One region of the Shewanella sp. 4_MG-2023 genome, then DNA from elsewhere that is predicted to be linked to it. Evidence: predicted binding sites of a transcription regulator. Region 1 holds the regulator's gene; each other region holds the start of a gene.
The links. Region 1 encodes LexA, which represses DNA repair genes until DNA is damaged. Its sites were predicted from a motif close to TACTGTATNNNNATACAGTA; they were not measured.
Positions count from the first base shown of each region.

Region 1 (6,117 bases):
TCAGTTGCCGTTAGCTGCTTGGCAAACGCTTGCATCGCAGTGCCAGGCTTACCATTAACGACAATATCGATATGGCCAGACACTGGGCCTTTAATCATTGGACTGCCAATTAGGGAAGGGAAGACGCCAGGTAAACCAGCACCATTAGGTTGGTGGCAAGCCGCGCAGCGACCCATGTAGATTTGTTCGCCTTGGGCCATTAACTCGTCATAGCTAAGGGTTTGGCTCAGTGAGGCTTGTGCAGCGGCTTTAGCATCAGCAGCAAATTGCTTTTGGTCGATTAGCCATTGGTCAAAGTCTGCTTCTGAAACGGCTTCAACAACAATAGGCATAAAGCCATGATCTTTACCGCATAGTTCGGCACATTGGCCTCGATAAGTACCTATTTTATCGATTTTAGTCCAAGCTTCATTGATGAAACCAGGATTTGCATCTTTTTTAACGGCAAATGCTGGTACCCACCAAGAGTGGATAACGTCATCCGAGGTCATTAAAAAACGTACTTTACGATTTATTGGTAAAACCAGCGGCTTATCGACCTCTAAAAGATAGGTGTCGGTTTTATCTGCGGTGCCAGTAATTTGGTCTGCTGGGGTAGATAATAAACTGAAAAACTCGACATCTTCATTGAAATAGCTGTAATGCCATTTCCATTGAGAGCCCGTCACTTTGACTGTCAGTTCAGCATCGCTGGGATCTTCCATAGCAATCAGCGTTTTTGTTGCTGGGATTGCCATGCCAATTAGGATTAGAAATGGCAATACTGTCCAAGCTATTTCAACCTTGGTACTGTCATGAAAGTCGGCTGCAACTGCACCCTTAGATTTTCTGTGATAGATCATGGAATAAATCATGATCCCAAAGACCACGACACCAATGGCGCAACAGATATACAAAATAATCATATGCAGGTCGTAAACCTGGCCACTGATCTCTGTTACACCTTGAGTCATGTTTAAGGGCATCTCTGCCGCTGTGAGTGGGGTTGCAAGCAACGCCACCATTAATCCGTACAACAATCGCTTCACAAGACTACTCCTCTGCTAATTGCGAATTGCAATTACAAAGAAAAGCCACACAGTAATACTCTGCTCTATGCAAACTTTTCATACCCGAAAAAGTTTGATCATTTCAAAGTACACGGTGGCTTTGAGCTTGAAAACTCAATTATGTTATTACGTTACGGTGCCACACTTGTACCTAATACTGAACTTATCAATTATATTTGACGCTTTACATTCAAGGCTTTCTATACCGCACGGTACCAGCTCAATCTTTTAATAGCGTTTGTATCTTTTTGACATTTATTCTCGGCAGTACGATAAATTGTTACTACCTTGTTAACTACATTACTTGGAGATTAAATATTGATCAAGATCACTTTATCATCTAATTTGCTGAAAAAAGTGCAAAAAAAAGCCCCTCAGCGTAGTGAAGGGCTTTTTTAGTCATATTTTACTAGTGAAACGAGGTAAGGTTTACCCGAGTCTGTACTGCTAAAGTTTGCGTTAATGGGTCGCCTTCAGGTAAGTGAGTATTTACATCTTCAATGATAAGCCCTTGGGCTAAGGCATTTTTGGCAACCAATTGAATGCGGCGATTGTCGCGGGCATCTAATGGTGGTGTCCAAGTAATTACTGCACTTGAAGTACCGTTAGTGAGCGCTTTTTCCATCGCCCACAGGGTTTCGACTTCATCTTTGGTGTGAACTAACAATACTCTGTCCATACGAACATTGGCATTAGCAAGAATTTGCTTATAACCGATATGCGGCGGATTAATCAGTACAATCCAACGGCCTTGCTGACTTAAAATGGCTAACTGACTGCATAATTGAGTCAATTCAGTTAAGCCTTGGTTTTGGGTGCGCTTGGTTTCAATCCCTTGTTTAGTGGGTAAGGGATCAGATGCCATATCTACCCATAATCCAGGGTGACGCGGTGCATTGCCTATTAATGTGTTCATAACCAACCTCCATTACGAATAACGCCAACAGCAAGCCCTTCAATCGTTAGGTTTTGGCAACTTAAATCAACTTTAATCGGCTCATACTCTGCATTTTCAGCATGTAAATAAATAATATTGCCTTTCTTTTCAAATCTTTTCACGGTTACATCGTCTTCAAGACGTGCCACTACAACTTGACCATTGGTGGCAGTTTGCATTTTATGCACTGCTAATAAGTCGCCCTCTAAAATACCAATGTCTTTCATACTGTCGCCACGAACGCGTAGTAAGAAATTAGCATTGGGCTTAAACATTTCTGGGTCAACTTGGAAATACTGTTCAACATGCTCTTGAGCAAGGATAGGTTCACCTGCAGCAACTTGGCCGATAAGTGGTAAGCCTGCTTCAACTTCCTCCTCCACCTGCACCATGCGGATCCCGCGAGAGGTACCAGGAATAATTTCAATACAGCCTTTTTTTGCCAGTGCTTTTAAGTGTTCTTCAGCGGCATTGGCGCTTTTGAAGCCTAATCGAGTTGCAATTTCTGCACGAGTTGGCGGCATACCTGTTTCGGCGATATTACATTTAATTAGCTCTAATATTTCAGCTTGGCGTGGCGTTAAAGGTCTCATATTGATTCCTGTTTTTTTATACAGTGACTGTCATTATATACAGTATCGGTGGTCGCGCAAGTATTAACCAAATTAATTTAACTATTATCATCTAATTCTTGTTGGCTATATATGGGGGCACGGTTAAGTATATGTAATTTAATTATTTAGTTAATGAAGGTAAGTCAGCTTTTTAAACCGATGAAATTGGCTATTTCTCACATCGTTTGTTTAAACAGTATATTTATACAGTAGTGTTGATTGAAAATAGGTTGGTTGTTATTCGGATATGGCTATTTTTACTGAACAAATATTCTCTGTATAGACCCTTGTTAGTGAAACTGAACCATTATCTGGTATTCTATGGCCAATTAATTGATGTTGAATATGCGAACACTCATGTTAAAACCTGACTCAATCATAGCAAAATCATTACGTTGGATTCAAAAACTGATGGTGCACACGGTTGTTGTGCCTGAAGATCCCTTTGCCGATCTGAACTTAGACCCAGATAAACCAGTGGTCTATGTGATGAAGACAGAATCACTCAGTGATATTGCGGCATTAAATGAAGTGACCGCCAAATATGGCTTACCGAGCCCTTATGAGCGACTAGACGTTGATGGCTTAAATACCCCTAGAATTGTGTGTATTGAAGGTCGTAAGCCTCTATTTGGCAAGCGTTTAAGTGGCGAAAAATTTGTTGATAACTTCACCAGCTTATTAGCCTTACATAAAAAAAATGATCAACTTGATATTCAATTGGTGCCAGTGAGTCTGTATTGGGGACGTATCCCTGGTAAAGAAGATGACACCATGACCGCAGCCGTATTTGAGCGTGAAAACCCGACCTGGTTACGTAAATGGTTGATGATTTTGTTCTTAGGTCGCCATAGCTTTATTCAATTCTCAAATGCTATGTCGCTACGTTATATGGCTGATGAACACGGCACTGATGTCAGTATTGCGCATAAACTTATCCGTGTGGCGCGAGTGCACTTTAGACGCCAACGTAAAGTGATGACAGGCCCACAACTGCCAAATCGTCAGGCAATGTTCAACTCATTATTAAAGTCTGATGCCATTGCTCAAGCGATAAAAGAAGAAGCGCTTAATAAAAAAATTCCTGAAGACAAAGCCCGCGAAAAAGCGATTCAGTATTTAGATGAAATTGCAGCGGATTATTCAGACAGCTTAGTGCGTATTGCTGAGCGCTTTCTTACTTGGTTGTGGAATAAGTTATACAGCGGTATTAGCATTAAAAGCGCTGAAAAAGTGCGTAAGCTGCATCATGATGGTCATGAAATTGTCTATGTGCCTTGCCATCGTAGCCACATGGATTACCTACTGCTGTCGTATATTTTGTATTACCAAGGCATGGTGCCGCCGCATATTGCCGCCGGTATTAATTTAAACTTTTGGCCAGCAGGCCCTATGTTCCGCCGTGGTGGTGCTTTCTTTATTCGTCGTAGCTTTAACGGTAATAAACTTTATACCGCAGTGTTTCGTGAGTATTTAGATCAGTTATTTGCTAAAGGCTATTCGGTTGAATACTTCACCGAAGGTGGTCGTTCTCGTACCGGTCGTTTATTAGCGCCTAAGACCGGCATGTTAGCGATGACAGTTAACTGTGTACTGCGGGGCATTGAACGCCCAGTAACCTTAGTGCCAGTTTATCTTGGTTATGATCATGTGATGGAAGTGTCCACCTATCATAAAGAGTTAAGCGGTAAGAAAAAGCAAAAAGAATCAGTGTGGCAGGTCTTTGGTGCGCTGCGTAAATTAGGCAACTTTGGCCAAGGTTACGTTAACTTTGGCGAGCCAATCAATGTGCAGCAATTTTTAAATCAACAATCGCCAAATTGGCGTGAAGAAATTGCTCAAGATCCGGATCAAAAGCCATCATGGTTAACGCCAGCAGTAAATGTATTGGCCAATAAAGTGATGACTAACATCAATGGCGCCGCCGCAGCGAGTTCGGTGACATTAGCAAGTATGGCGCTGCTGGCTTCAGAGCAAAACGCCCTGCAGCGCAGTGAGCTTGAAACCCAGCTAGACCTCTACCTGAAAATCTTAAAGGATGTTCCTTATACTGAGTATGCGTCGGTGGCTGAGGGCTCAGCTCATGACCTAGTTGAGCAATGTTTGTCGCTGAATAAATTTACCTCAACCACAGATGCCATCGGCGAAATTATCGCAATTGAAGATAGCTCAGTGATTGCGATGAGCTATTATCGCAATAACATAATTCATCTAATGGCAGTGCCTTCATTAATCGCCAGTTGCTTGGTGCAATATGAAGAATTTAGCCGAGAAAAAATCCAGCAAATTGTTAATGATTTTTACCCATTATTGAAAGCTGAGCTGTTTATGGGCATTGAAGATTTAAGTGCCTATGTGGATCAAGTGCTTGATTTGTTTGTTGAACAAAAGCTAATTTCCGGTAGCGATCACTTTGAAGTCAATCAAAGTAATGTCACTCAGTTAATGTTATTGTCCGCCACGGTCAGTGAGACCCTACAGCGTTACGCGATTATCTTTAATTTACTGGCTTACAAACCAGAAATTGAGCGTTCTGATTTAGAAAGCGCCAGCCATTTATTGGCTCAGCGTTTAGGTGCTTTGCATGGAATTACTGCGCCTGAGTTTTATGATAAAAAGCTCTACAATAATTTGAGTGTGAAATTAAAAGAATTAGGGTATTTATCCGCTAACGATAATCAATTTGAAGTCATCCGAATACGTGATCATGCCAATGGTATGCTGCGTTTATCTGTTCGAAAAACCATTGTTGATAGTGTCACAATGGAACATGGGTAATAACTAATTTTATGAGTTCGACACAATCTCAACCGCAAAATAAATCCTTATTGGGCGGTGCTATGATCATCGCCGGTACCACAGTCGGTGCTGGTATGTTTTCTTTGCCTGTGGTCAGTGCAGGCATGTGGTTTGGCTATTCATTAGTCATGTTAATTGGTATTTGGTTTTGTATGCTGGTGTCAGGTCTGATGCTACTTGAAACCAATTTGCATTTTAAACCCGGTGACAGTTTTGACACCTTAACTAAGGTAACCTTAGGCCAGTTTTGGCGGATTATTAACGGGTTATCTATTGCTTTTGTGTTGTACATCCTGACCTATGCTTACATCAGTGGTGGTGGCTCGATTGTTAATCACACCCTTGCGGGGATGGGGATTAACTTACCTCAACCGATCGCAGGGTTAGTGTTTGCCGTCGTACTTGCTGCAGTGGTGATCATCAGTACCAAAGCGGTTGATCGCATTACCACCATTATGATTGGCGGGATGTTAATTACCTTTTTTCTCGCCATCGGAAATCTGCTGATTGATATTGATAGCGCAAAATTATTAATGCCAGATGGTGAGGCGAGTTTCTCGCCTTATATTTTAGCGGCGCTACCTTTTGGGCTGGCCAGTTTTGGTTACCACGGCAATGTGCCAAGCCTAGTTAAGTATTACGGCAAACAACCTAAAGTGATTTTAAAAGCCATCTTTATTGGTACGTTTATCGCCTTAGTGATTTATAGCTGCTGGTT
Region 1 is NZ_JAUORL010000007.1:164,883-170,999, forward strand. Features, by position in the region: gene coxB (cytochrome c oxidase subunit II) at 1-1,028, opposite strand, end outside; gene Q4546_RS06040 (cell division inhibitor SulA) at 1,459-1,965, opposite strand; gene lexA (transcriptional repressor LexA) at 1,962-2,579, opposite strand; gene plsB (glycerol-3-phosphate 1-O-acyltransferase PlsB) at 2,958-5,378, shown strand; gene mtr (tryptophan permease) at 5,390-6,117, shown strand, end outside.

Region 2 (6,117 bases), on a different contig from region 1:
GTGGCGCTTTGGATATTGCACTGATCCACGCTGGGGTTAAATTTATTAAAGTAGGTCAAATTTGTGCCGGCGAAAAGTTACGCTTAGTGGCTGATGGCAAACCTTTTGAGCTAGAAAAAAATAGTTTTGAGCATTTCTAATGAAGTTTATTTCAACCGATCCAGCCGTTAAGAAATTAACCTTAACAAACCCTGTACACTTTTTAGCTTTAGGTTTTGGCAGTGGTTTAGCCGCCAAAGCCCCGGGCACCTTTGGTACCCTTGCCGCAGTGCCGATTGTGTACTTGATGAGCTTTTTAAGCCTATCGGCTTTTATTTTTATCACGCTAATTAGCTGCCTTGTTGGTATTTATATTTGTGATAAAGCCGCTAAAGATATGGGCGTTCATGATCATGGCGCAATTGTGTGGGATGAAGTCGCAGGCTTAATGATCACCATGATTGCCGCCCCTGCTGGGGTAATTTGGTTAGTGGTTGGTTTTGCGTTATTTCGTTTTTTCGATATTTTAAAACCGTGGCCAATTCGTTGGCTCGACGCTAAAGTGCATGGCGGTTTTGGGATCATGATTGATGATGTATTAGCGGGGATTTTCTCGTTAATTTGTTTACAGTTGTTGGCTTATTATATTTAACCAATGATACTTTAATCTCTTTAAAGCTAATCCCATTAAACGTTAAGCCCACTTCATAGTGGGCTTTTTAATGGGCGATGATTAATGGATGATGCTTAAAGCTGCAAGATTATTGCAATAGCTCTCTAGCATTCGCTAAGGTATTTTCAGTTATCACATCACCCGCGAGTAGTCTTGCTAGCTCATTGACTCGCTCTTGTTTATCCAATGACTTCATATTCGTCTCAGTGCCGCCACTTTTGGTGAATTTATTCACTAGCATATGTTGGTGACCATTACCTGCAACTTGCGGTAAATGCGTCACACAGAGCACCTGAGTTGATTGACCTAAGCTGCGTAGCATTCTTCCCACAACTGCTGCAGTAGGTCCTGAAATACCTACATCCACTTCATCGAATATCAAGGTTGGTGTTGATACCTTTTTAGCGGTGATAACCTGAATACCAAGCCCAATACGTGACAATTCGCCACCAGAAGCTACTTTGGCAATGGGCTGCATCGGTTGACCGGGGTTGGTGGTAACCAAGAATTCAACTTGATCACAACCAGAAACTGATTGTAGTTCTGGGTTAAAGTTCACCTCAATGCAGAATCTGCCTTTGGGCATATTCAGCTCTTGAATCGATTGGGTGACTAACTTATTAAGCTCTTTGGCATAGCGGTTACGGCTATGGCTGAGTTTTTGGGCGCTAATTACGTAAGCTTTTTTGCTTTCATCTACTTGCTGCTGAATTTCATCAAGCCTTGTGGCATCGTTATTGAGCTCGCTAAGTTCAGCTTTTAAAGCTTGGTGATGCTCAAACAGTTGCTCAGAGCTCACATGGTGTTTTCTTGATAATTGCATCGCCTTTGAAATGCGCTGCTCAAGGTAAGCAAAGTGTTCAGGATCGAGTTCTATTCGGCTTAAATAGTCCTGAACTTCGCTGCTGCTTTCCTGCACTTGAATTAACGCTTCATTGAGCATTTGAGCAATATTACTTAGCTGTGGGTCAAACTCAGTTAGGTTCTCAGCTAAGCCCACGACCCGATTAAGTAAGGATTCAATATTGGCTTCATCGTCATCACACAGTAATTGCAGGCTGGATTGGCAGGTATCAATTAACTCTGTGCCGTTAGCAAGGCGTTTATGCTCTTGCTCAATCTCAATAAATTCACCGGCTTTAAGATCAAACTCATCAAGCTCTTCAACTTGATATTGCACTAGCTGTTTTCTGGCTATACGCTCTTGCTGATTTTGTTGTAATTGTTTCAGTTCATTTTCGATTAACTTACAGCGTTGATAGCTTTTGCTTACCCCATCAAGCAATAATTTATGGTTGGCGTAGCTATCAAGAAGGGTCAGTTGATGCTCGCTTTTTAACATTGCATGATGCGCGTGTTGGCCGTGAATACCGACAAATAATTGCCCTAGAGATTTAAGCTGGCCTAACGGAACTGGATTACCATTTATATAGGCACGTGAGCGGCCATCGGCATTAATTGTTCTTCTTAAGATACATTCGTCTTCGACATCAAGGTCATTGTCCTCTAGCCAGCGCTTAGCAAATGGCACATCATCTAAGCTAAAGCGGGCACTCACTTCGGCTTTGGTTGCACCTGGTCTAACGCTATTGGCATCTGAGCGATTACCAAGGCATAAGCCCAGGGCATCAATAGCAATGGATTTACCAGCACCGGTCTCACCAGTAATGCTGGTCATGCCAGCTTTAAAGTCGAGTTCTAGAAAACGTACAATTGCGAAATTATTAATGCTTAATTGGCACAGCATAATCAATCCTTGTGTGAATAACCATCAAACCACTGTATCTGCATACAGTTTACACTGTTTTTATATACAGTAAAGTGCTGTATAAAAAAATGGTGCTGATTTTTTATACGAGGATTAAACCAAGGCGCTTAAGATTTTTTCAATAATGGGCAAACTAATAAAGGTGGCTGTAGTGCTGATCAATATGCACTTGGCACTTGATAAGGCATAGATTTGGTAACGCTGTGCCAGTAAGTAAACACTTGCTGCTGTCGGCAGTGCCGCCAGAATGACGCCCATAAAAACTAGCTCAGACTCCACCTTAAAATAGCTTAATAAAACATAGGCAAGTAACGGCTGGACAATGAGTTTTAAACTATTCAGCAAGCTCATTTCAAGGGCGATATTATGTTTTTTAGGCCCAGCTTTTGCGCCGCGATGCATGGCTTTAGCTAACACCATGCCAATGGCAAATAAGGCGCAGGGGCTAGAGGTGTTTCCGATTAACCGAAACATCATGCTGATACTGTCAGGTAGGTTTATTTTGAGCGCTGATACCAATACCCCTAGGGCGCAACCAATAACGATGGGGTTGGTGATTAATGCGTTGAGCATAATCATAATAGGATGACGTTGTTGGGTTTTATTCACCGCAAGTTCCATGCTCACCAGTGCAAATGCGAACATGATAATGGACAGTAGACTGGCAATGGCTGCGGTGGCGATGGCTTGATTGTTATCAGGATACAAGTTCATCATTAAAGGGATCCCAATAAAGGCGGTATTACCAAAACTGGTGTTTAGGCCTCTAATTGCAGCTAGCGCGGGCTGTTTATTGTCTGCAAGGCTTGAGATGATCACTGTAATACAATATGTGCCCGCCATAGCGAGGCCAAAGGCGAATATAAATCCCCATTGCAGAATATCGTTAATGTCAGTTTCGGCCAGTGCAATAAATAAAATAGCAGGGAAGGCGATATAGTAGACGTATTTATTTAGCGCCGAGTCACTATCTTGGGGGAGTAATTTAAGTTTCTGGACACTAAAGCCAATAACCATGATGCCAAAAACAGCGATAAGTGGGGTTAGGATACTAGGCAAGCTTGATTCCTTTTTAGGGCCTTGAATGCCATATCAATAATGTGGGCGTTGGATATCTTACTTTAATGGCGCCAATAAGATATTAGATAAAGGTAAGGTATGAGATGAATCTAAGCTATTCAAATAAGTTAAGTTTTTAAATTAAACTAAGATAAGAAAAACTGCATAGATCTGATACGACAAGGAGGATGTAAATGTTGCCCATCAGGTTGGCATTAGAGTATAAAGCTATCTGTTAGCGGTATCTTTAATAAGGGCATGATGACAGGCCCTTATTAAAGAGTGCTATTGCTACTTAAAGAGTGCTATTGCTACTTTAAAAGTATCATTGCTGCAGACTGATGCCGATATTAGACACGCCAGCATCAATGATTTCTTTGCGTAATTCCTTAATGAATTCAGGTGTGATTTTTGTTGTTTCTTCAATCACATCTAATAACATTCCTTGTAAGTGCTTCTCTTCTTGCATTACAGGATGGTTAAATACGAACTCTTCTACAACATCTTCATTCATGACGTCTTCAAGTTCTTCAATGCTAATGGCTTCAATATAGTTGGCCACTGTACTTGATGATAATTTACTGACGTTGGTAATATCTTCTTCGATTTTAGCTTGTATGCCACCGAGTAAAGTCGATAACGCTACAGCAGCATCCATTGCAGGATAAACACCGTAGGCTTCAAAATCTGCAGGCTCAGGGGTATTTTCATCTAAACGCTGTAAGTGAATATCGTAATTAAACTTAAGCTTTTTATCGTATTGTGATTGCCAAAGTAAATCCAATACTGTGCTTAATACTTTAGGCTCGCCAAACTCACACACTTCGGAGAAAAGGGCGTAATTGGGCAGCATGCGCTGACATAGCGCGGTCGCAAAAAGTTGCTTTTGAGGTAATGACAGCGCTTTTAAACGCTTAAAAAAACCGGGTTTATTGCTCATAGGGAACATCCGCTGATAACTGTGATATCACTTGATTTGCTGCTGATTCTACCTTAGTTAGCTCGTCAAGTAACTCAAGTATTTCAGGTTCTAAGTCTTCGATGTTGGTTTTGTGCTTTAACGCAGACTCTAATTCTTGGCAAAGTTTTTGGGTGTTGGGCACCCCACAATAACAACTCGCTCCATGAAGTTTATGCACGGTTTGCAGCATAAGCGAACTATTGCTGCTTTTTAATGCCGTTTCTATGTCGCTGACACTTTCAGGCAGTGAGTCCACCAACATTTGCAGCATCTCTAATGCTAAATCCGGTTTTTGATTGGTTTGTGCTAAGCACAGCTCCCAATTAAGGGTATGCATATCAAAGTGGGTAAATTTGGGTTTATTTATCCAGCGATCAATCACCCCTTTTAATGCCGCTTCATCAATGGGTTTTGGTAGATAACCGTCCATGCCGCTACCTAAAATTAATTCTCGCTCTTCAGCGATAGCGTGGGCTGTTACCGCAATAATAGGTGTATTGCGGTTAAGTGAGTCTTGGCGGATAAGTTTGGTTGCTGTAACCCCATCAGTGCCGGGCATTTGAATGTCCATAAAGATAACATCGAAGGCTTGTTTTTGGGCATAGCTCACGGCTTCATCACCGTTATTGACAGAGATGACATTAACCACCAACTCTTTCAGTAGGGTATCGATTAGCTTTAAGTTAGCAAGGTTGTCATCAACAGCAAGTACGCTCAAATTCTTGCGCTCATACACAGTCGCGGGTAGTGACTCGGTTAATAGCGCTGTTTGAGTGGGTGGATGAATTAAGTGGTTAGCCAACTCGTAGTCACTCACTGGCATACTGAGTAAAATATCGCTATTAGGCCTCAATGCTTGGTTTAATATTTTTTGCTGCTCGATGCAATCATGAAGCAAGACTAAACATGAGGTCTTTTCCCTCGCCATGCTTAAACAGCTTAATAACTGCTCTTTATCACTAAAGCCATGGCAGTTAAGCAGAATATAATCGTAATGCACTTTGCTTGATGAAAGCGTTGACTCTAAATGGCTAATTTGGCCAACAGTGGTTAAATGTAGCCCCCACGCTTCAAAGCGGCGATTGAGCATATCGCGGCTTAGCTCTCTTGATTCAAATAACAACAGGGTTTTATTACGTAAAGAGTCCAAATGCAGCACTTCACCAATATGAAACTGGCTTAATTCCAATGGCAGCATGAACCAAAATGTTGAGCCTTGATTTGGAATTGAGGTAAAGCCAATTTGGCCGCCCATTTGGTTAATCAAACGTTTGGTGATCACTAAGCCCAAGCCGGTACCACCAAAGCGGCGTGAAATAGACGAGTCTGCTTGGCCAAAGGCCTGGAACAGATATTCTTGCTGACTTTCATCAATACCAATACCGGTATCAATTACTTCACAGCGCAGGGTGATATTTTCATCTTTTTGGCCTACAAGATGAATTTTCAAAATAACGCTACCTTGATCGGTAAACTTAATCGCATTGCCCAATAGGTTCGTCATGATTTGTGCAACCCGCATCGCATCACCGCTGACACTTTCAGGCACGTTGTCGTCAATATCAATAATCAGTTCGATGTCTTTTTCTTGAGCGCTGCCGGCCACAATGCTGACGGTTTCAGAAATGGTTTCCCGCAGGGCGAATGGCATTTTCTCTAAGACCATTTTACCGGCTT
Region 2 is NZ_JAUORL010000026.1:42,677-48,793, forward strand. Features, by position in the region: gene thiL (thiamine-phosphate kinase) at 1-140, shown strand, start outside; gene Q4546_RS14290 (phosphatidylglycerophosphatase A) at 140-631, shown strand; gene recN (DNA repair protein RecN) at 741-2,399, opposite strand; gene Q4546_RS14300 (AEC family transporter) at 2,514-3,479, opposite strand; gene Q4546_RS14305 (YjaG family protein) at 3,805-4,419, opposite strand; gene barA (two-component sensor histidine kinase BarA) at 4,409-6,117, opposite strand, start outside.
Region 2: a site for LexA is predicted at 2,430-2,449, ahead of recN (DNA repair protein RecN). Genes of this name have one in related genera too.

Region 3 (6,117 bases), on a different contig from region 1:
AAAATATGCTCTGCACGAACTTTTACGATTAATCCAGTATCTAGCTGTACATGGATATCTTCTTTCTTGATGTCAGTGATAACACCAGGTACAGGGTTTTGCCCTAACTTGACACTAACACGTTGTTTTTGTTTAAGCTCGTCAAATTTAGCAGCAACATAATTAATTTTAGGCGCTGCAGGTTTTGCAGGCTTAGCTGGACGGTCTTTTTTAACCGGCGCTTTAGCTGCAGGTTTTCTTGCTGGCTTTTTAGGGGCCGCTTTAGCCGCTACAGCTTGACGCTTAGCTTTGGCTTTTTCTTGACCTTCTTTCAACGTTTGTTGAGCGTGGTCAATATGTTCTTGCTCCAATTCGCCACAATCTTGACCGTCAAGATCGATACGTTGAACACCCGCTTTAACGCCTTTCAAGTAGCGCCAGCTGCTTGTATAACGTCTAAGTGCTACACGTAATTGTGTTTTACTTACTTTAGAATCATCAGCCAACCTAGCAGCTAAATCTTGAAACAACCCAATTTTTAATGGCTTAGTTTCACCTTCTGCAATAAAGCATAAAGGAAATGTTTCATATAAATACGCTAAAACTGCGTTGGTGTCGGTCAACTTGTCTGTTGATTCCATTTTTACTTCCACGTTATAAAAGGGACTGAGTCTCAGCTTTCTTTGCGAGTACAGTCGTTTATCTTTCGTTAAACAGATCTTGCTTAACGTTCAAATTAGCACTTCTTATTCGATTGCTAAAGCAATTGAAACATGCTTTAACAAATTAACTCACTTAGCTGTAATTTTACAGTAAATAAATTTTATCCATAGCAATGCGCGCTGTTCGGTATTATAAAGCTCATGGCAGCGATTGCGACCCGCAATTTGCTATATTTGGTCGCTAATTAAGCAAATAGGCAAGATTCAAAGCTTTTTACTAGCATTTCTAAGCCTTTTCTATCGTCTGTATCAAAACGATTCAATGATGGGCTATCAATATCTAATACCGCAACTACGTCATTGCCTTGGCGAACAGGGACTACAATTTCAGAATTACTGGCAGCATCACAGGCAATATGTCCTGCAAATTGATGCACATCTGCCACTAATTGTGTTTCATCATTTGCCGCTGCTGTGCCGCATACACCTTTACCGATCACAATACGTGTACAAGCAACTTTTCCTTGAAACGGACCAAGAACGAGTTGTTCTTCACGCTTAATATAGAAGCCAACCCAATTTATATCATCTAAGTTGTCATTTAATAACGCTGAAAAGTTTGCCATTCCTGCAATAAGGTCGTCTTCACCGGTCATTAATGCCAGTACTTGGCGGTTTAATGTGTCATAAAACTCAGCTTTCATTTTCCATCCTAAGTGAGGTTTTTATTATTCTGCAGCCGCTTTTTTAGTGGCTTTTTTGTTTGCTGTTTTGGGTGTACCCGTTTTAGGCTTTACGATCCCTTTTAATAAATTTGCAAGTTCATCCTTGTTAGATGCAAGATAAAAAGCAAGTTTTTCGACACTATTTTCCTCTATTTCCAGCTCAGCGCCAGAAATAAAAGGCACTAAGTTATCCGCAATGTCGAGCATTTTGTCGTAGGCGTCAGCTTCTTTCTTAGATGTAAACGTCATCTTCTCAACCCCTTCTCTTACCACGACAAACTTTGTTATTACAGCCATGATTAACCTCTTACTGTTTTTATATACAGTGCATAGAGTGTCATAGAACTAACTTCTGATGCAAGTATTCTGATTATTCTGGTATTATTAGGTTTTATTGTAACTTGATAAATAATATTTCCACTGTGTTTTTAATCAAAACAAAGCGTTTTTTATTATTTTATTGCTCATTAATATTTCACTACATGGACGGTTTTCCTTTATCTATGCCGAAAAGTCTTGACCCGAACACCATTATATTATGCCGCTCCTGTGACTTAGCCGTTCAAAAGCGCGCCTTACCGTCTAATGTTCGCGCGTTATGCCCTCGCTGTCATACGGCACTTTATGACGTTCCTTACTGCTCAATCAATGGCATGCTTGCCTTGTGTATCGCGGCATTATTATTTTATATTCCGGCTAACTTTTTACCCATCATAGAAATCAACTTTTTAGGCAGTGTGCGAACAACAACAGTTTTTGAAACGGCTGTGACGGTGTGGCTGCAAGGTTATTGGATAGTTGGCATCGCTGTGATGGCGGCAGCGGTCATTGCCCCGGGATTATTAATTTTATCGATTTTATTACAAGTCACCATAGTTAAACTTAAATTGCACTCCTGTTTTTGGCAAAAGACATATCGCGCACTGCTTAAAAACCATGCGACCTTATCGCAACTTACTATGCTTGAAATTTACGTCATTTCATTTTTAGTAGCTGCGTTTAACTTGTCTGACTTCTCAGATATTTATTTAGGCATGGGCACCTTCTGTTTTTGTATGCTGTTTTTAGTTATCTTATTTTTACAACGGGAATATAATTTAGAACATATGTGGGGAATGGCTTATGAGCGCTAACACTCCTGCGCGGCAAGGAATACAAATCGGTTTTTGTTTATGCACTGTTTGTCGAAAAATCAATAACATCAGTCGTGACCGTTGTAGTCGCTGTGATTCTAAAATCCAAACACGTAATCATGCCAGTTTACAGCAAAGTTGGGCGTTATTGATTACCGCAGCCATTTTGCTGATCCCAGCTAATATCTACCCAATCACTGTGCTCACCAATCAGGGCAAAGTCACCTATGACACCATATTTACTGGTATTGTGCATTTGGTTCACTCTGACATGATCCCTATTGCCATTATTGTCTTTACTGCCAGTATATTGGTGCCTTGGCTAAAAATTATAGGCTTAGCGATTTACTTAATCGCTATTAGCTTTAATCTGCCAGTTTCTAAAAAGAAACTCATGATAGGCTTTCATATTATTGAATGGATTGGCAGATGGTCGATGCTGGATTTATTTGTTATTGCGTTAACTGTCGCCGTCGTTAATATGGGGCAATTACTTGATGCTAAACCCGCACCTGCAGCAACCGCATTTGCGTTAGTCATTTTACTGACTCAGTTAGCAGCAAAGGTATTAGATACTCGTTTACTTTGGGATCGCTTGGAAAAAAACAATGACACAAATTGAATCACCAAAAGTTGTTAAAAAGAAATTATTCTCGCCGATTTGGTTATTACCGATTGTTGCCTTGGCCCTTGGCGCTTGGCTTGGTGTAAAAAGCATCAAAGAATCAGGTATCGAGATTATTGTGCACTTCCCTAATGCCGTTGGTATCGATATCGGTAAAACCTTAGTCAAATACCAAGGTTTGACCGTTGGTAAGGTGACAGATATCAGTATCGACAATGAATTGTCTGGCGTTAATGTCAAAATTATTATGGATTATCGCTCTGAACCATTTCTCAATAAAAATTCCAAGTTCTGGTTGGTCACGCCTAAAGCCAGTATCACTGGTATTGAAGGTTTAGATACCTTGTTTTCAGGCAATTATATTGCCGTTCAACCCGGTGATGGCAGCTCAGCATCTGAATTTGTCGCCTTAAAAGATGCGCCAACTATGCTTCCTGATACTAATGGGGTGCTTATTACGCTGACCACCTCAAAATTAGGCTCACTGGATATCGGCTCAATGGTGTTTTACCGTCAAATACCTGTAGGGAAAGTTGTAAACTATCGCTTAATTGACAGCGATACCATTAATATCAGCACGTTTATCGAGCAACAGTACGCCCATTTAGTGACACAAGAGTCCCAGTTCTGGAACGTGTCAGGTCTAAAAATTGATGCGTCTATGTCGGGCATTAAAGTCAATACCGAAAGCTTGGCATCGCTGCTCGCTGGCGGAATTAGTTTTAATTCAGTCGCTAATTCTGCCGCGGCGCAAAATGGTGACAACTTTGTGCTTTACCCTGATGAAGAAAGTGCAGTCAAAGGCATCGAATTCACTCTGCTAGCCGATAATGCTGATGAGATTAATCAAGGCTCAACGTTAGTTTATCGCGGCATTGATGTGGGTAAGATTCATCAAACCCAACTAACTGAAAACGGCGTGAAGTTTTTAGCTAAGTTTGATAGTCAATACCAACACTTATTAAACGCAGATACCCAATTTTGGATTGCAGGTGCTGATATTTCTTTAGAGGGCGTTAAGCACGCTGCAAGGTTGATCACTGGTAGTGTAGTCAATGTACTACCTGGAGTGAGCGACAACGCGCTGCCACAAGAGTATCAATTACAATCTCAAGCACCGGACCTTATGCAAGCTAGCCAGTTGACCATCAAATTAACGTCTGATGAACACAGTGGTTTAAGCGCTGGGGCTGAGGTGCGTTACAAACAAATGCCTATTGGTGAGATTAGCCAAGTAAAATTATCTGATGACTTTAGCCGTGTTGAATACTCAGTGGACATTCAGCCTGAATATTCATCATTACTCACTGTGGACAGTTATTTTGTGTCTGAATCGGCGCTTGCCATAGATGCCTCCTTAGATGGCGTAAAGGTCAAAACCCGAGATATTAATACCCTGCTTGCTGGCGCTGTATCTTTGGTGCCAGGTAAAGCTAAGGCTGTAGTTAAACCTCAAGCAAAATTTTCGTTATATCAATCTGCTGATCAAGCCTTAACGGCCTTGAATAAATCATCAATGAGTACCTTGGCGCTAGACAGTATTGATGGCGCAGGTTTAGCTCATGGCTCACCGGTTTATTACAAAAAAATGCGTATTGGCTCTGTCTCAGAAGTAAATTGGAACAGTCAAACTGATAAGTTTTCAATCACGGTGGCCATTCAAAAAAGGTTTACTAACTTGGTTCGAAGTAACAGCGTATTTTGGCGAAATGATGCCGCCAGTATCAATGCAAGTTTATCTGGCATTGATGTTGATATCGCTCCATTAGAAGGCGCCTTAAAAGGCAGTATTAGCCTAGGTTTGTTGCCAGAAAACCAACAAGGCAATCAAACTCGTTTATATGATTCTAAAGAGCTGGCCCTAAAACAGGCCAAAGCCATAACACTATCACTACCAGCTGATGCCAAAGTAGCTGCAAAAGCAGCGATTCGTTATCAAGGCCATCAAGTGGGTGTGATCCAACAGGTTAAACTCAATCAAGACTTAGCCAACTTAACCGTGAGTGCTTATCTTTATGGTGAATACGCACAACATTTCACCAAAGAAGACAGTGAATTTTTTGTCGTCGATGCACAAATTTCATTAGTGGGTATTAAAGCGCCAGAAACCTTGATAACCGGCCCTTACATTGGCGTGTTACCTGGCACGTCAGAACGACAAGCAACACAGTTTGATGGTCTCCTAGCTGCGCGTTACGATGCGGATATCGATGAAGATGCATTAAAAGTGACCCTAGTTGATAGTCAGCTTGGTTCGATAAAAATTGGCACCCCAATTTTCTTCAGAGGTATTGCTATTGGGCAAGTGGATGGTTACTCATTATCTTACAATGGCAACCAAGTATTAATGTATTCACACATTGAAAAACAATATGCCCACTTAGTGAATCAAACAAGTCAGTTTTGGGATGCATCAGGTATAAAACTTGAAGTGGGTATTTTCTCTGGCGCTCAAATTGAAACAGGCTCTCTTGAAACGCTGCTTTCAGGTGGCATTTCAGTCGTGACCGAGGAAGTAACGGATAAAACGAATCAATTAGCTCTCGATGAAAGATTTACCCTGCATAACAAAATGAAAGCCGAATGGCGTAAATGGAAACCTGAACAAGTGAAGCCTTTATAACCTTTCTGCGCGTAGATAACATCCAATAAAAAATCGGCATTTGCCGATTTTTTATTGCTCGTTTAATAGCTGTTGTGCTTAGCCATAAAACCAATAACAAACGGCGATGGCAGCCATTATTCCGCCGACGTCTGCCGCTAAGCCACAGCCCAATGCATGGCGGCTATTTCGAATACCGACAGAGCCAAAGTACACCGCAAGTACATAAAAGGTGGTTTCTGTGCTTCCTTGAAAAATCGCCGATAAACGACCCGCAAAAGAGTCTACCCCATGATGCTCCATCGTTTCTAACATCATCGCCCTTGCCCCTGAACCACTAAATGGTTTCATTAACGCCGTAGGCATGGCATCGACAAAACGGCTGTCAAAC
Region 3 is NZ_JAUORL010000003.1:172,904-179,020, reverse strand. Features, by position in the region: gene proQ (RNA chaperone ProQ) at 1-620, opposite strand, end outside; gene Q4546_RS02735 (GAF domain-containing protein) at 887-1,345, opposite strand; gene Q4546_RS02730 (YebG family protein) at 1,370-1,663, opposite strand; gene Q4546_RS02725 (paraquat-inducible protein A) at 1,870-2,499, shown strand; gene Q4546_RS02720 (paraquat-inducible protein A) at 2,489-3,121, shown strand; gene Q4546_RS02715 (MlaD family protein) at 3,108-5,747, shown strand; gene Q4546_RS02710 (nucleoside recognition domain-containing protein) at 5,826-6,117, opposite strand, start outside.
Region 3: a site for LexA is predicted at 1,675-1,694, ahead of Q4546_RS02730 (YebG family protein). Genes of this name have one in related genera too.

Region 4 (6,117 bases), on a different contig from region 1:
TTATCACGGATTTATGTTTCTCTATAAAGCGCAGTAATAACGGCCTTAAAAGCTGGCCAACAATCATTGGAATTAATAATAGTTTGGCGATAGAAAACACCGAATCCATCAGGTTTAATTCAGCGCCATCGAGATTCATAAACAGCTGAATAAATAATGGCGTTATAAAAACGCCTATAATACTTGAAAGCGATGCATTGAAAATTGCCGCAGGTATGTTGCCTTTGGCTACGCTTGTCATTGCTACTGAAGAAGATATGGTACTTGGCAATACGAATAAATAGCAAAAACCAAACGCTAGCGCTGCAGGCATAAAGGCTAAAAGTGAATCCCCAAAAAGTAGCCATAGGATCGGGTAAGCAATAAAAGTGGCCGATTGAATATAAAGGTGTAGTCGCCAGTTAGTAACGCCCGCTTTTATTGCCTTAGGTGACAGGTTAAGCCCATGTAAAAAAAACACCATGGCAATACCAATAGCCGTTACTTGATCAAGCTGTAATATCCCGCCAGACTTGCCCACATCAGCTGACACCATAGCCAATGCAATCGCTGCAACCATAGCGACTAAAAACCATTCTTGTTTTAATTTACTCATTATATTCATATCAAAAAATTTAACCTTAACAACTTAAAAACGTAAACTTATTAAAAAATCTCTTTACTGCAATGATTCTTAGGTTGAATTTTTTTCACGACTTTTTGATGTGCCGAATGAAAAGCGAACCTAGGGGCTCAAACACTGTTAGCAAGCATGACCAACAGCAATTTAATTTAACAGCCAATATATAAACTTACGACCATTAAAATTGCACTTTTATAAACTATTTCCTCGTTGAGGCGTATAACTATGCATCTTCTTTCTAACAGGATTCACCTATGTTTGGCATATTCAAACGAGATCCCATTAAAAACTTACGCAAGCAATATGATTTAACGCAAGAACAAGCCATGCAGGCACAAAGAAAGGGGGATATAAAAAGTTATGCTAGCCTTTCCTCTGCAGCAGAGAGTATTTGGCAACAGATTGAATTAGCACAACGACAAGCTAGTAAGTAGCTTTAAAACTCCAAATAGTTTAAATAGACAGAAGCTATGCATCATCATCTAAAGTCATGGCCTCTTTTATTTCATCACTATCAAAGCCTTTTCGAGATAAGTAAGCATAGGCTTTGGACTTTTCTTTATAGTCGGATAAATCATAACGCTTTTTAGCCAGCTGACTTTTACAACTGAGATAAAAGTCTAACTCTTCTGTTAGGCTTAGTTGGTATATCAGCTCTTCGAAATCACTGACATCAAGAAGCCGCTGTTTTAATTCTTGCAAGATCAGCGTTTTGCCTTTGCCTTTATTATACAACTTGATAATTTCAGACTTCAGGTCAGCCTTGTCTGCTTTTATGGCTAATTTACTGCGCAGGGTGTCAACTTGAGGGTGTTGTGATAGTGCGTAATCAATTTCAGCGCGAGAAAACCCTTTGGTGGTCATCTGTGAATAAACTTTTTCTTTATTAGTGCCATGAAAGTGTTCAAATTTGTTTTGCAATCGCGCTGTCGCCATTTCAAATGAATCGACATTTTGCTCATGCATGACTTGTTCAATTGCGGTATCAATTTCAGCAACTGATACGCCTCTTAATTGTAATTTACGTTTGATAGCGCCTTTACCCGTCTCATGACTAAAGGCCAGTTCGCAATAGCGAACGGCAAAATCAAAATCATTTTTCAAATAGCCACTTTCAATGAGTCTAGCGAGAACAGTGTCAATCCATTGCTGGTTATCGGTTTTACGCTCAAGCTTGGTGCGAATTTCATTGATAGTAAAATCTTGCTGACCAAGGTGCCAATAGGCACTGTTGAATACATTCTCGATTGTTTTGGCTTGAGGAAGTGGCTTACTTTGCATAAAAAATTTTAATTGATTAGAAATGACAAAGGCAGTTTAGCAGACCACTACTCTGTTCAGAACTAGAAGTTCTTGCCACGGTAAAATGTCTGCTTTATTCGTGGTAAATATTAATCGCTTTATGAATATTAACTATGCCCGTACATCTTAATTGTGACCGTACATCTTAATTATTTGCGTAGTGGACACAATCATTCTTTTTAGCCGTTTGTTGCAGCAGTTGTTTTAACTCTGTTTTTCCACCGCTTTTAGTATCATTGATTTGTTGTTCAATGGTTTGTGTTTGCATGACAATTTTTTCAATCGCTGTTTGTCTTGCGCCCTCTTCTGACTGGCCTGATAACACGAGTTGTTCAACAAGATCTGAATAGCGTTCGTAGACTACTCCTTTATAATAATCGGCCTGTGAAGTCATCGGAGTGTGGGCATATACAATTGAGCAGCTTAAAGCACTATTGATTTGCGTGAATGAATCCTGAATTTGAATGACAACGGGCTTTTGAGTCGATGGGCTAGCGCTCGCGCCAAAAGATAATATTGCTAACATTGAAATGATAAATACTTTTTTCATTATGTTTACTCCCGTTGATGAACAACTGATTTCTGGCTGATTAAGCACTTTGCACTTGAACTCATCGTCAGTATTAGCGCTTTATAAAATTCTGATACTGAATTCTGATACTGATAATAAGCTTTAAACTTGCCTCTATTTTACCTACGTAAGCTAAACGTAAGCTGAACAAACAATTAACTTTTAACGTTTTTCCTTAAAGAATGCTTATTAGGTTATTTTCGGCTAATGGTTCGACAGCAGCTCGATAATAGTCGCCACTCAATCTTAAACACTCACGCTTACCTTGCTCATAATTTAGTACTTAGCAATGCTGTTTAGTTCAGCTCACTCAGCAAAGCATTCCCTCAATGACCCATAACAGATTAAATAACCAACAATTCGCACACTTATTCGACAACCTTACGGAATTTATTGCCAATTTTACGGGGACAGCTATAATACTGTATAAACATACAGTGCTGTTGGGTGTCGATTGTTATGAAGGTTATTCCTATTTTTGCTTGTGCCGGTATTACTGGTTTTGAAAGTCCTGCTGCTGAATATCGGCAACTGCCATTAAGTTTAGATGAGCTATTGATTGAACATCCCAGTGCCACTTTTATTGGCCAAGCTAGCGGCGACTCTATGGAGAAAATCGGCATTTTTGATAAGGATATTCTCATTGTGGATCGCCATGTCAGTGTCGAAAACCATGATGTGATAGTGGCAAACTATAACGGCAACTTTGTCTGTAAGCTCATTGATATCAAGCGGCGATTATTATTATCGGCAAATGATCTTCACCAGAGTGTCACGATACAAGAGTATGACAACTTCAGTGTTGAAGGCGTGGTGATCCGTTCAATCCGTTGTCATCGCCAAAGCCCTATATTAGTTAATAACTAATGTTAGCGGATTAAACTAACGACTAACGGACAGTTAAATTATGTATGCACTCGTTGATGCCAACTCTTTTTATTGCAGCGCCGAGCAAGTGTTTCGCCCAGAGTGGCGTGGCCGTCCTATCGTGGTGCTGTCCAATAACGATGGTTGCATTGTGGCGGCTAACCGCCAGGCAAAAGCATTAGGAGTGGGTAAATTTGGTCCTTACTTTGAAGTGCGCGATTTTTGTGAAAAAGCAGGCGTGATTGCGCTTTCCTCCAATTATGAGCTTTATGCCTCTTTGTCTCACTCTATGATGGAAGTGATTGGCCGCTTTGCACCTGAGCAACATATTTACTCTATTGATGAGTCATTTCTGTCATTTAAACATTGTTACCCTGCGATCCCGTGTTTATTAAGCCATGCCGCTATGATCCGCCGCGCGGTATGGAAAGAAACCCGTTTACCTGTGTGTGTCGGTATTGCTGCCACCTTAACCCTTGCCAAAGTGGCCAATCATGCCGCTAAAAAGCTCCAGGGCTATAACGGGGTATGTTATATCCAATCCATTGAGCAAAGAAATGCCATTTTAGCGACAATGAAAGTCACCGATGTGTGGGGGATCGGTTTGCGGATCGGTAACAAATTACATGCCATGGGGATCACCACCGCACTGGATCTGGCTAAATTACAACCAGGCATTGCTCGTAGCCAATTTAGTATTGAAATCGAGCGTACAGTCAGAGAGCTCAATGGCGAGGCTTGTAAAGGCTGGGATAGCGCCAGAGCAGATAAACAGCAGATCTTTTCAACTCGTAGTGTCGGTGAACGTATTAGCGATATAGACTCATTATTACAGGCGCTCAGTAAGCATGCTGGTATCGCGGCAGCCAAAGCCAGAAAGCAAGGCTCTGTGGCTAGCACCATACTGATCTTTGCCAGTAACTCCCCTTATGATGAACAGCCTAATGGCTTTAAATATCATTACCGCTGTGCATATCCAACTAATGACAACCGTGAAATCATCAGTTACGCAGCAGAAATTGCCCGTAAGCTTTATAACCCCAATACTCGCTACTATAAAATCGGGATTGGATTGTTAGATTTATCACCGGTCAAACATTTGCAAACAGACTTGTTTGCCCCAGTAAAAGATCCTGCCTTGATGCAGGTTTTTGATAAGTTAAATCAACGCTACGGTAGTGATGCAATATTTGTCGCCGCCCAAGGTATTGGAGGTAAATGGCATATGCGCCGTGAGCTATTAACCCCGCAATACACCAGCTGTTGGCAAGATATTCCGCAAATCCACTGTGGCTAAATTGGTGATAAATTGATTTGCGTGTGCTGGTTTTTATTCTGACTTGGTTCAGGTTTAGTTGTGGCTTTAAATTAGCGTAAAATGGATAACTAATATCAAACCCAAACAGTACATTAATCGATCTTAAGCTCAACAAAAATACAACTTAGTCAACTCTAGCTGTTCAAAAAACACTCTCCAGTTCACAGTTTTATATCTAATCACATGAGCGAGGCTATTATGCGATTTTAGCCATTGTGTTATTGCTGAAAAAAACGACAATACGCATCCTTAATTTTCTTGGATTGTGCTTGCCTGTGTTAGATTTTTCCGCATTTGATTTTCAGTTTATTGCCGAGCCCCTATTTTACTTTCAGCTTATTGGCTTTGTCTCAATGGCCATTGGCTGGTGGGCAAATAGCCAACAACAAGACTGCAAATTTATTCATGGCAATATGATAGCATCAGTACTTACCGCAATCCATTTAGGCTTATTAGGCAGCTTTCTCGGCATGGCCAACCAACTAGTTAATGTTATTCGCTTTCGTTTATGTCAAAGTTTGAATAGCAATAACCAGCAAAATCTTGCATCGACTGCCTGGTTAACATCGCCTTTAGCCATGTCACTCAGCTTTAGTATTATTGCCATGACGCAGGGTTTTCTATGGGCTGAGCATTGGAGTGAATGGTGTGCGGTTATCGCTGCAGTCGTAATGAGCTTTAGTTTATTCTTCTTAGCGGGCAGTCAACTAAGGTTAGCTATGGTTGCCAGTAATGGATTAAACCTGATGCTTTCAATATATTTGATGTCATGGTCAGGAATACTCTACCAAGTAATGACAATAGCAATATTGGCACTAGGCTTATGCGCGAATTTAGCGACTACTATAACGACCAGCTCAACCAAAACTTTGAGCAAAATAGTGCCCTTGAAAGCTGTAATGAAACACAAGTGGCACTGTCTAAAGGTTAAAGTAATTAGCTTGAATCAATTCAGTTAGGATGAGTAAACCCTGTGGTAATAAGCAATTAAGAGCGAGTCATATTACTCACTCTGCTAATGCTAATACCAATGACTCGCAACGAAAGCACATTCACTAGAACGCATTCACTAAAGCGCATTAAGGTACGACTTTAACGCTTTAAGCCTAACAGTCGCCGCGCCAATGATATCCATAAAGCCCAATGCTGGATGGGGTTTCTCAGCAGAAATCCAAGCTGAGCCGGTTGCCCCAATCGGTAATGAATAACCTTCAGGTTCTTCAAACTCAATAACGACTGTACGACCATGAGAGCCGCCATTGTTACCCACATGCTGGCGCACATGTTGACTGCCACTCATGGGGTTAATCATGGCTTCGCCCGTACCTGAAGTAATGCTGTGCACTCTGCCTCTAAAGATTTCTCCCGGATAAGCATCCACATAGAACTCGGCAAACTGCCCAGGTTTTATATAGCGATATGATTGATCGGCAATGC
Region 4 is NZ_JAUORL010000014.1:14,414-20,530, forward strand. Features, by position in the region: gene Q4546_RS09620 (bile acid:sodium symporter family protein) at 1-595, opposite strand, end outside; gene Q4546_RS09625 (DUF6435 family protein) at 877-1,056, shown strand; gene Q4546_RS09630 (RecX family transcriptional regulator) at 1,091-1,903, opposite strand; gene Q4546_RS09635 (hypothetical protein) at 2,070-2,474, opposite strand; gene Q4546_RS09640 (LexA family transcriptional regulator) at 2,955-3,362, shown strand; gene Q4546_RS09645 (Y-family DNA polymerase) at 3,403-4,659, shown strand; gene Q4546_RS09650 (YgjV family protein) at 4,956-5,639, shown strand; gene Q4546_RS09655 (HlyD family secretion protein) at 5,750-6,117, opposite strand, start outside.
Region 4: a site for LexA is predicted at 2,916-2,935, ahead of Q4546_RS09640 (LexA family transcriptional regulator). Genes of this name have one in related genera too.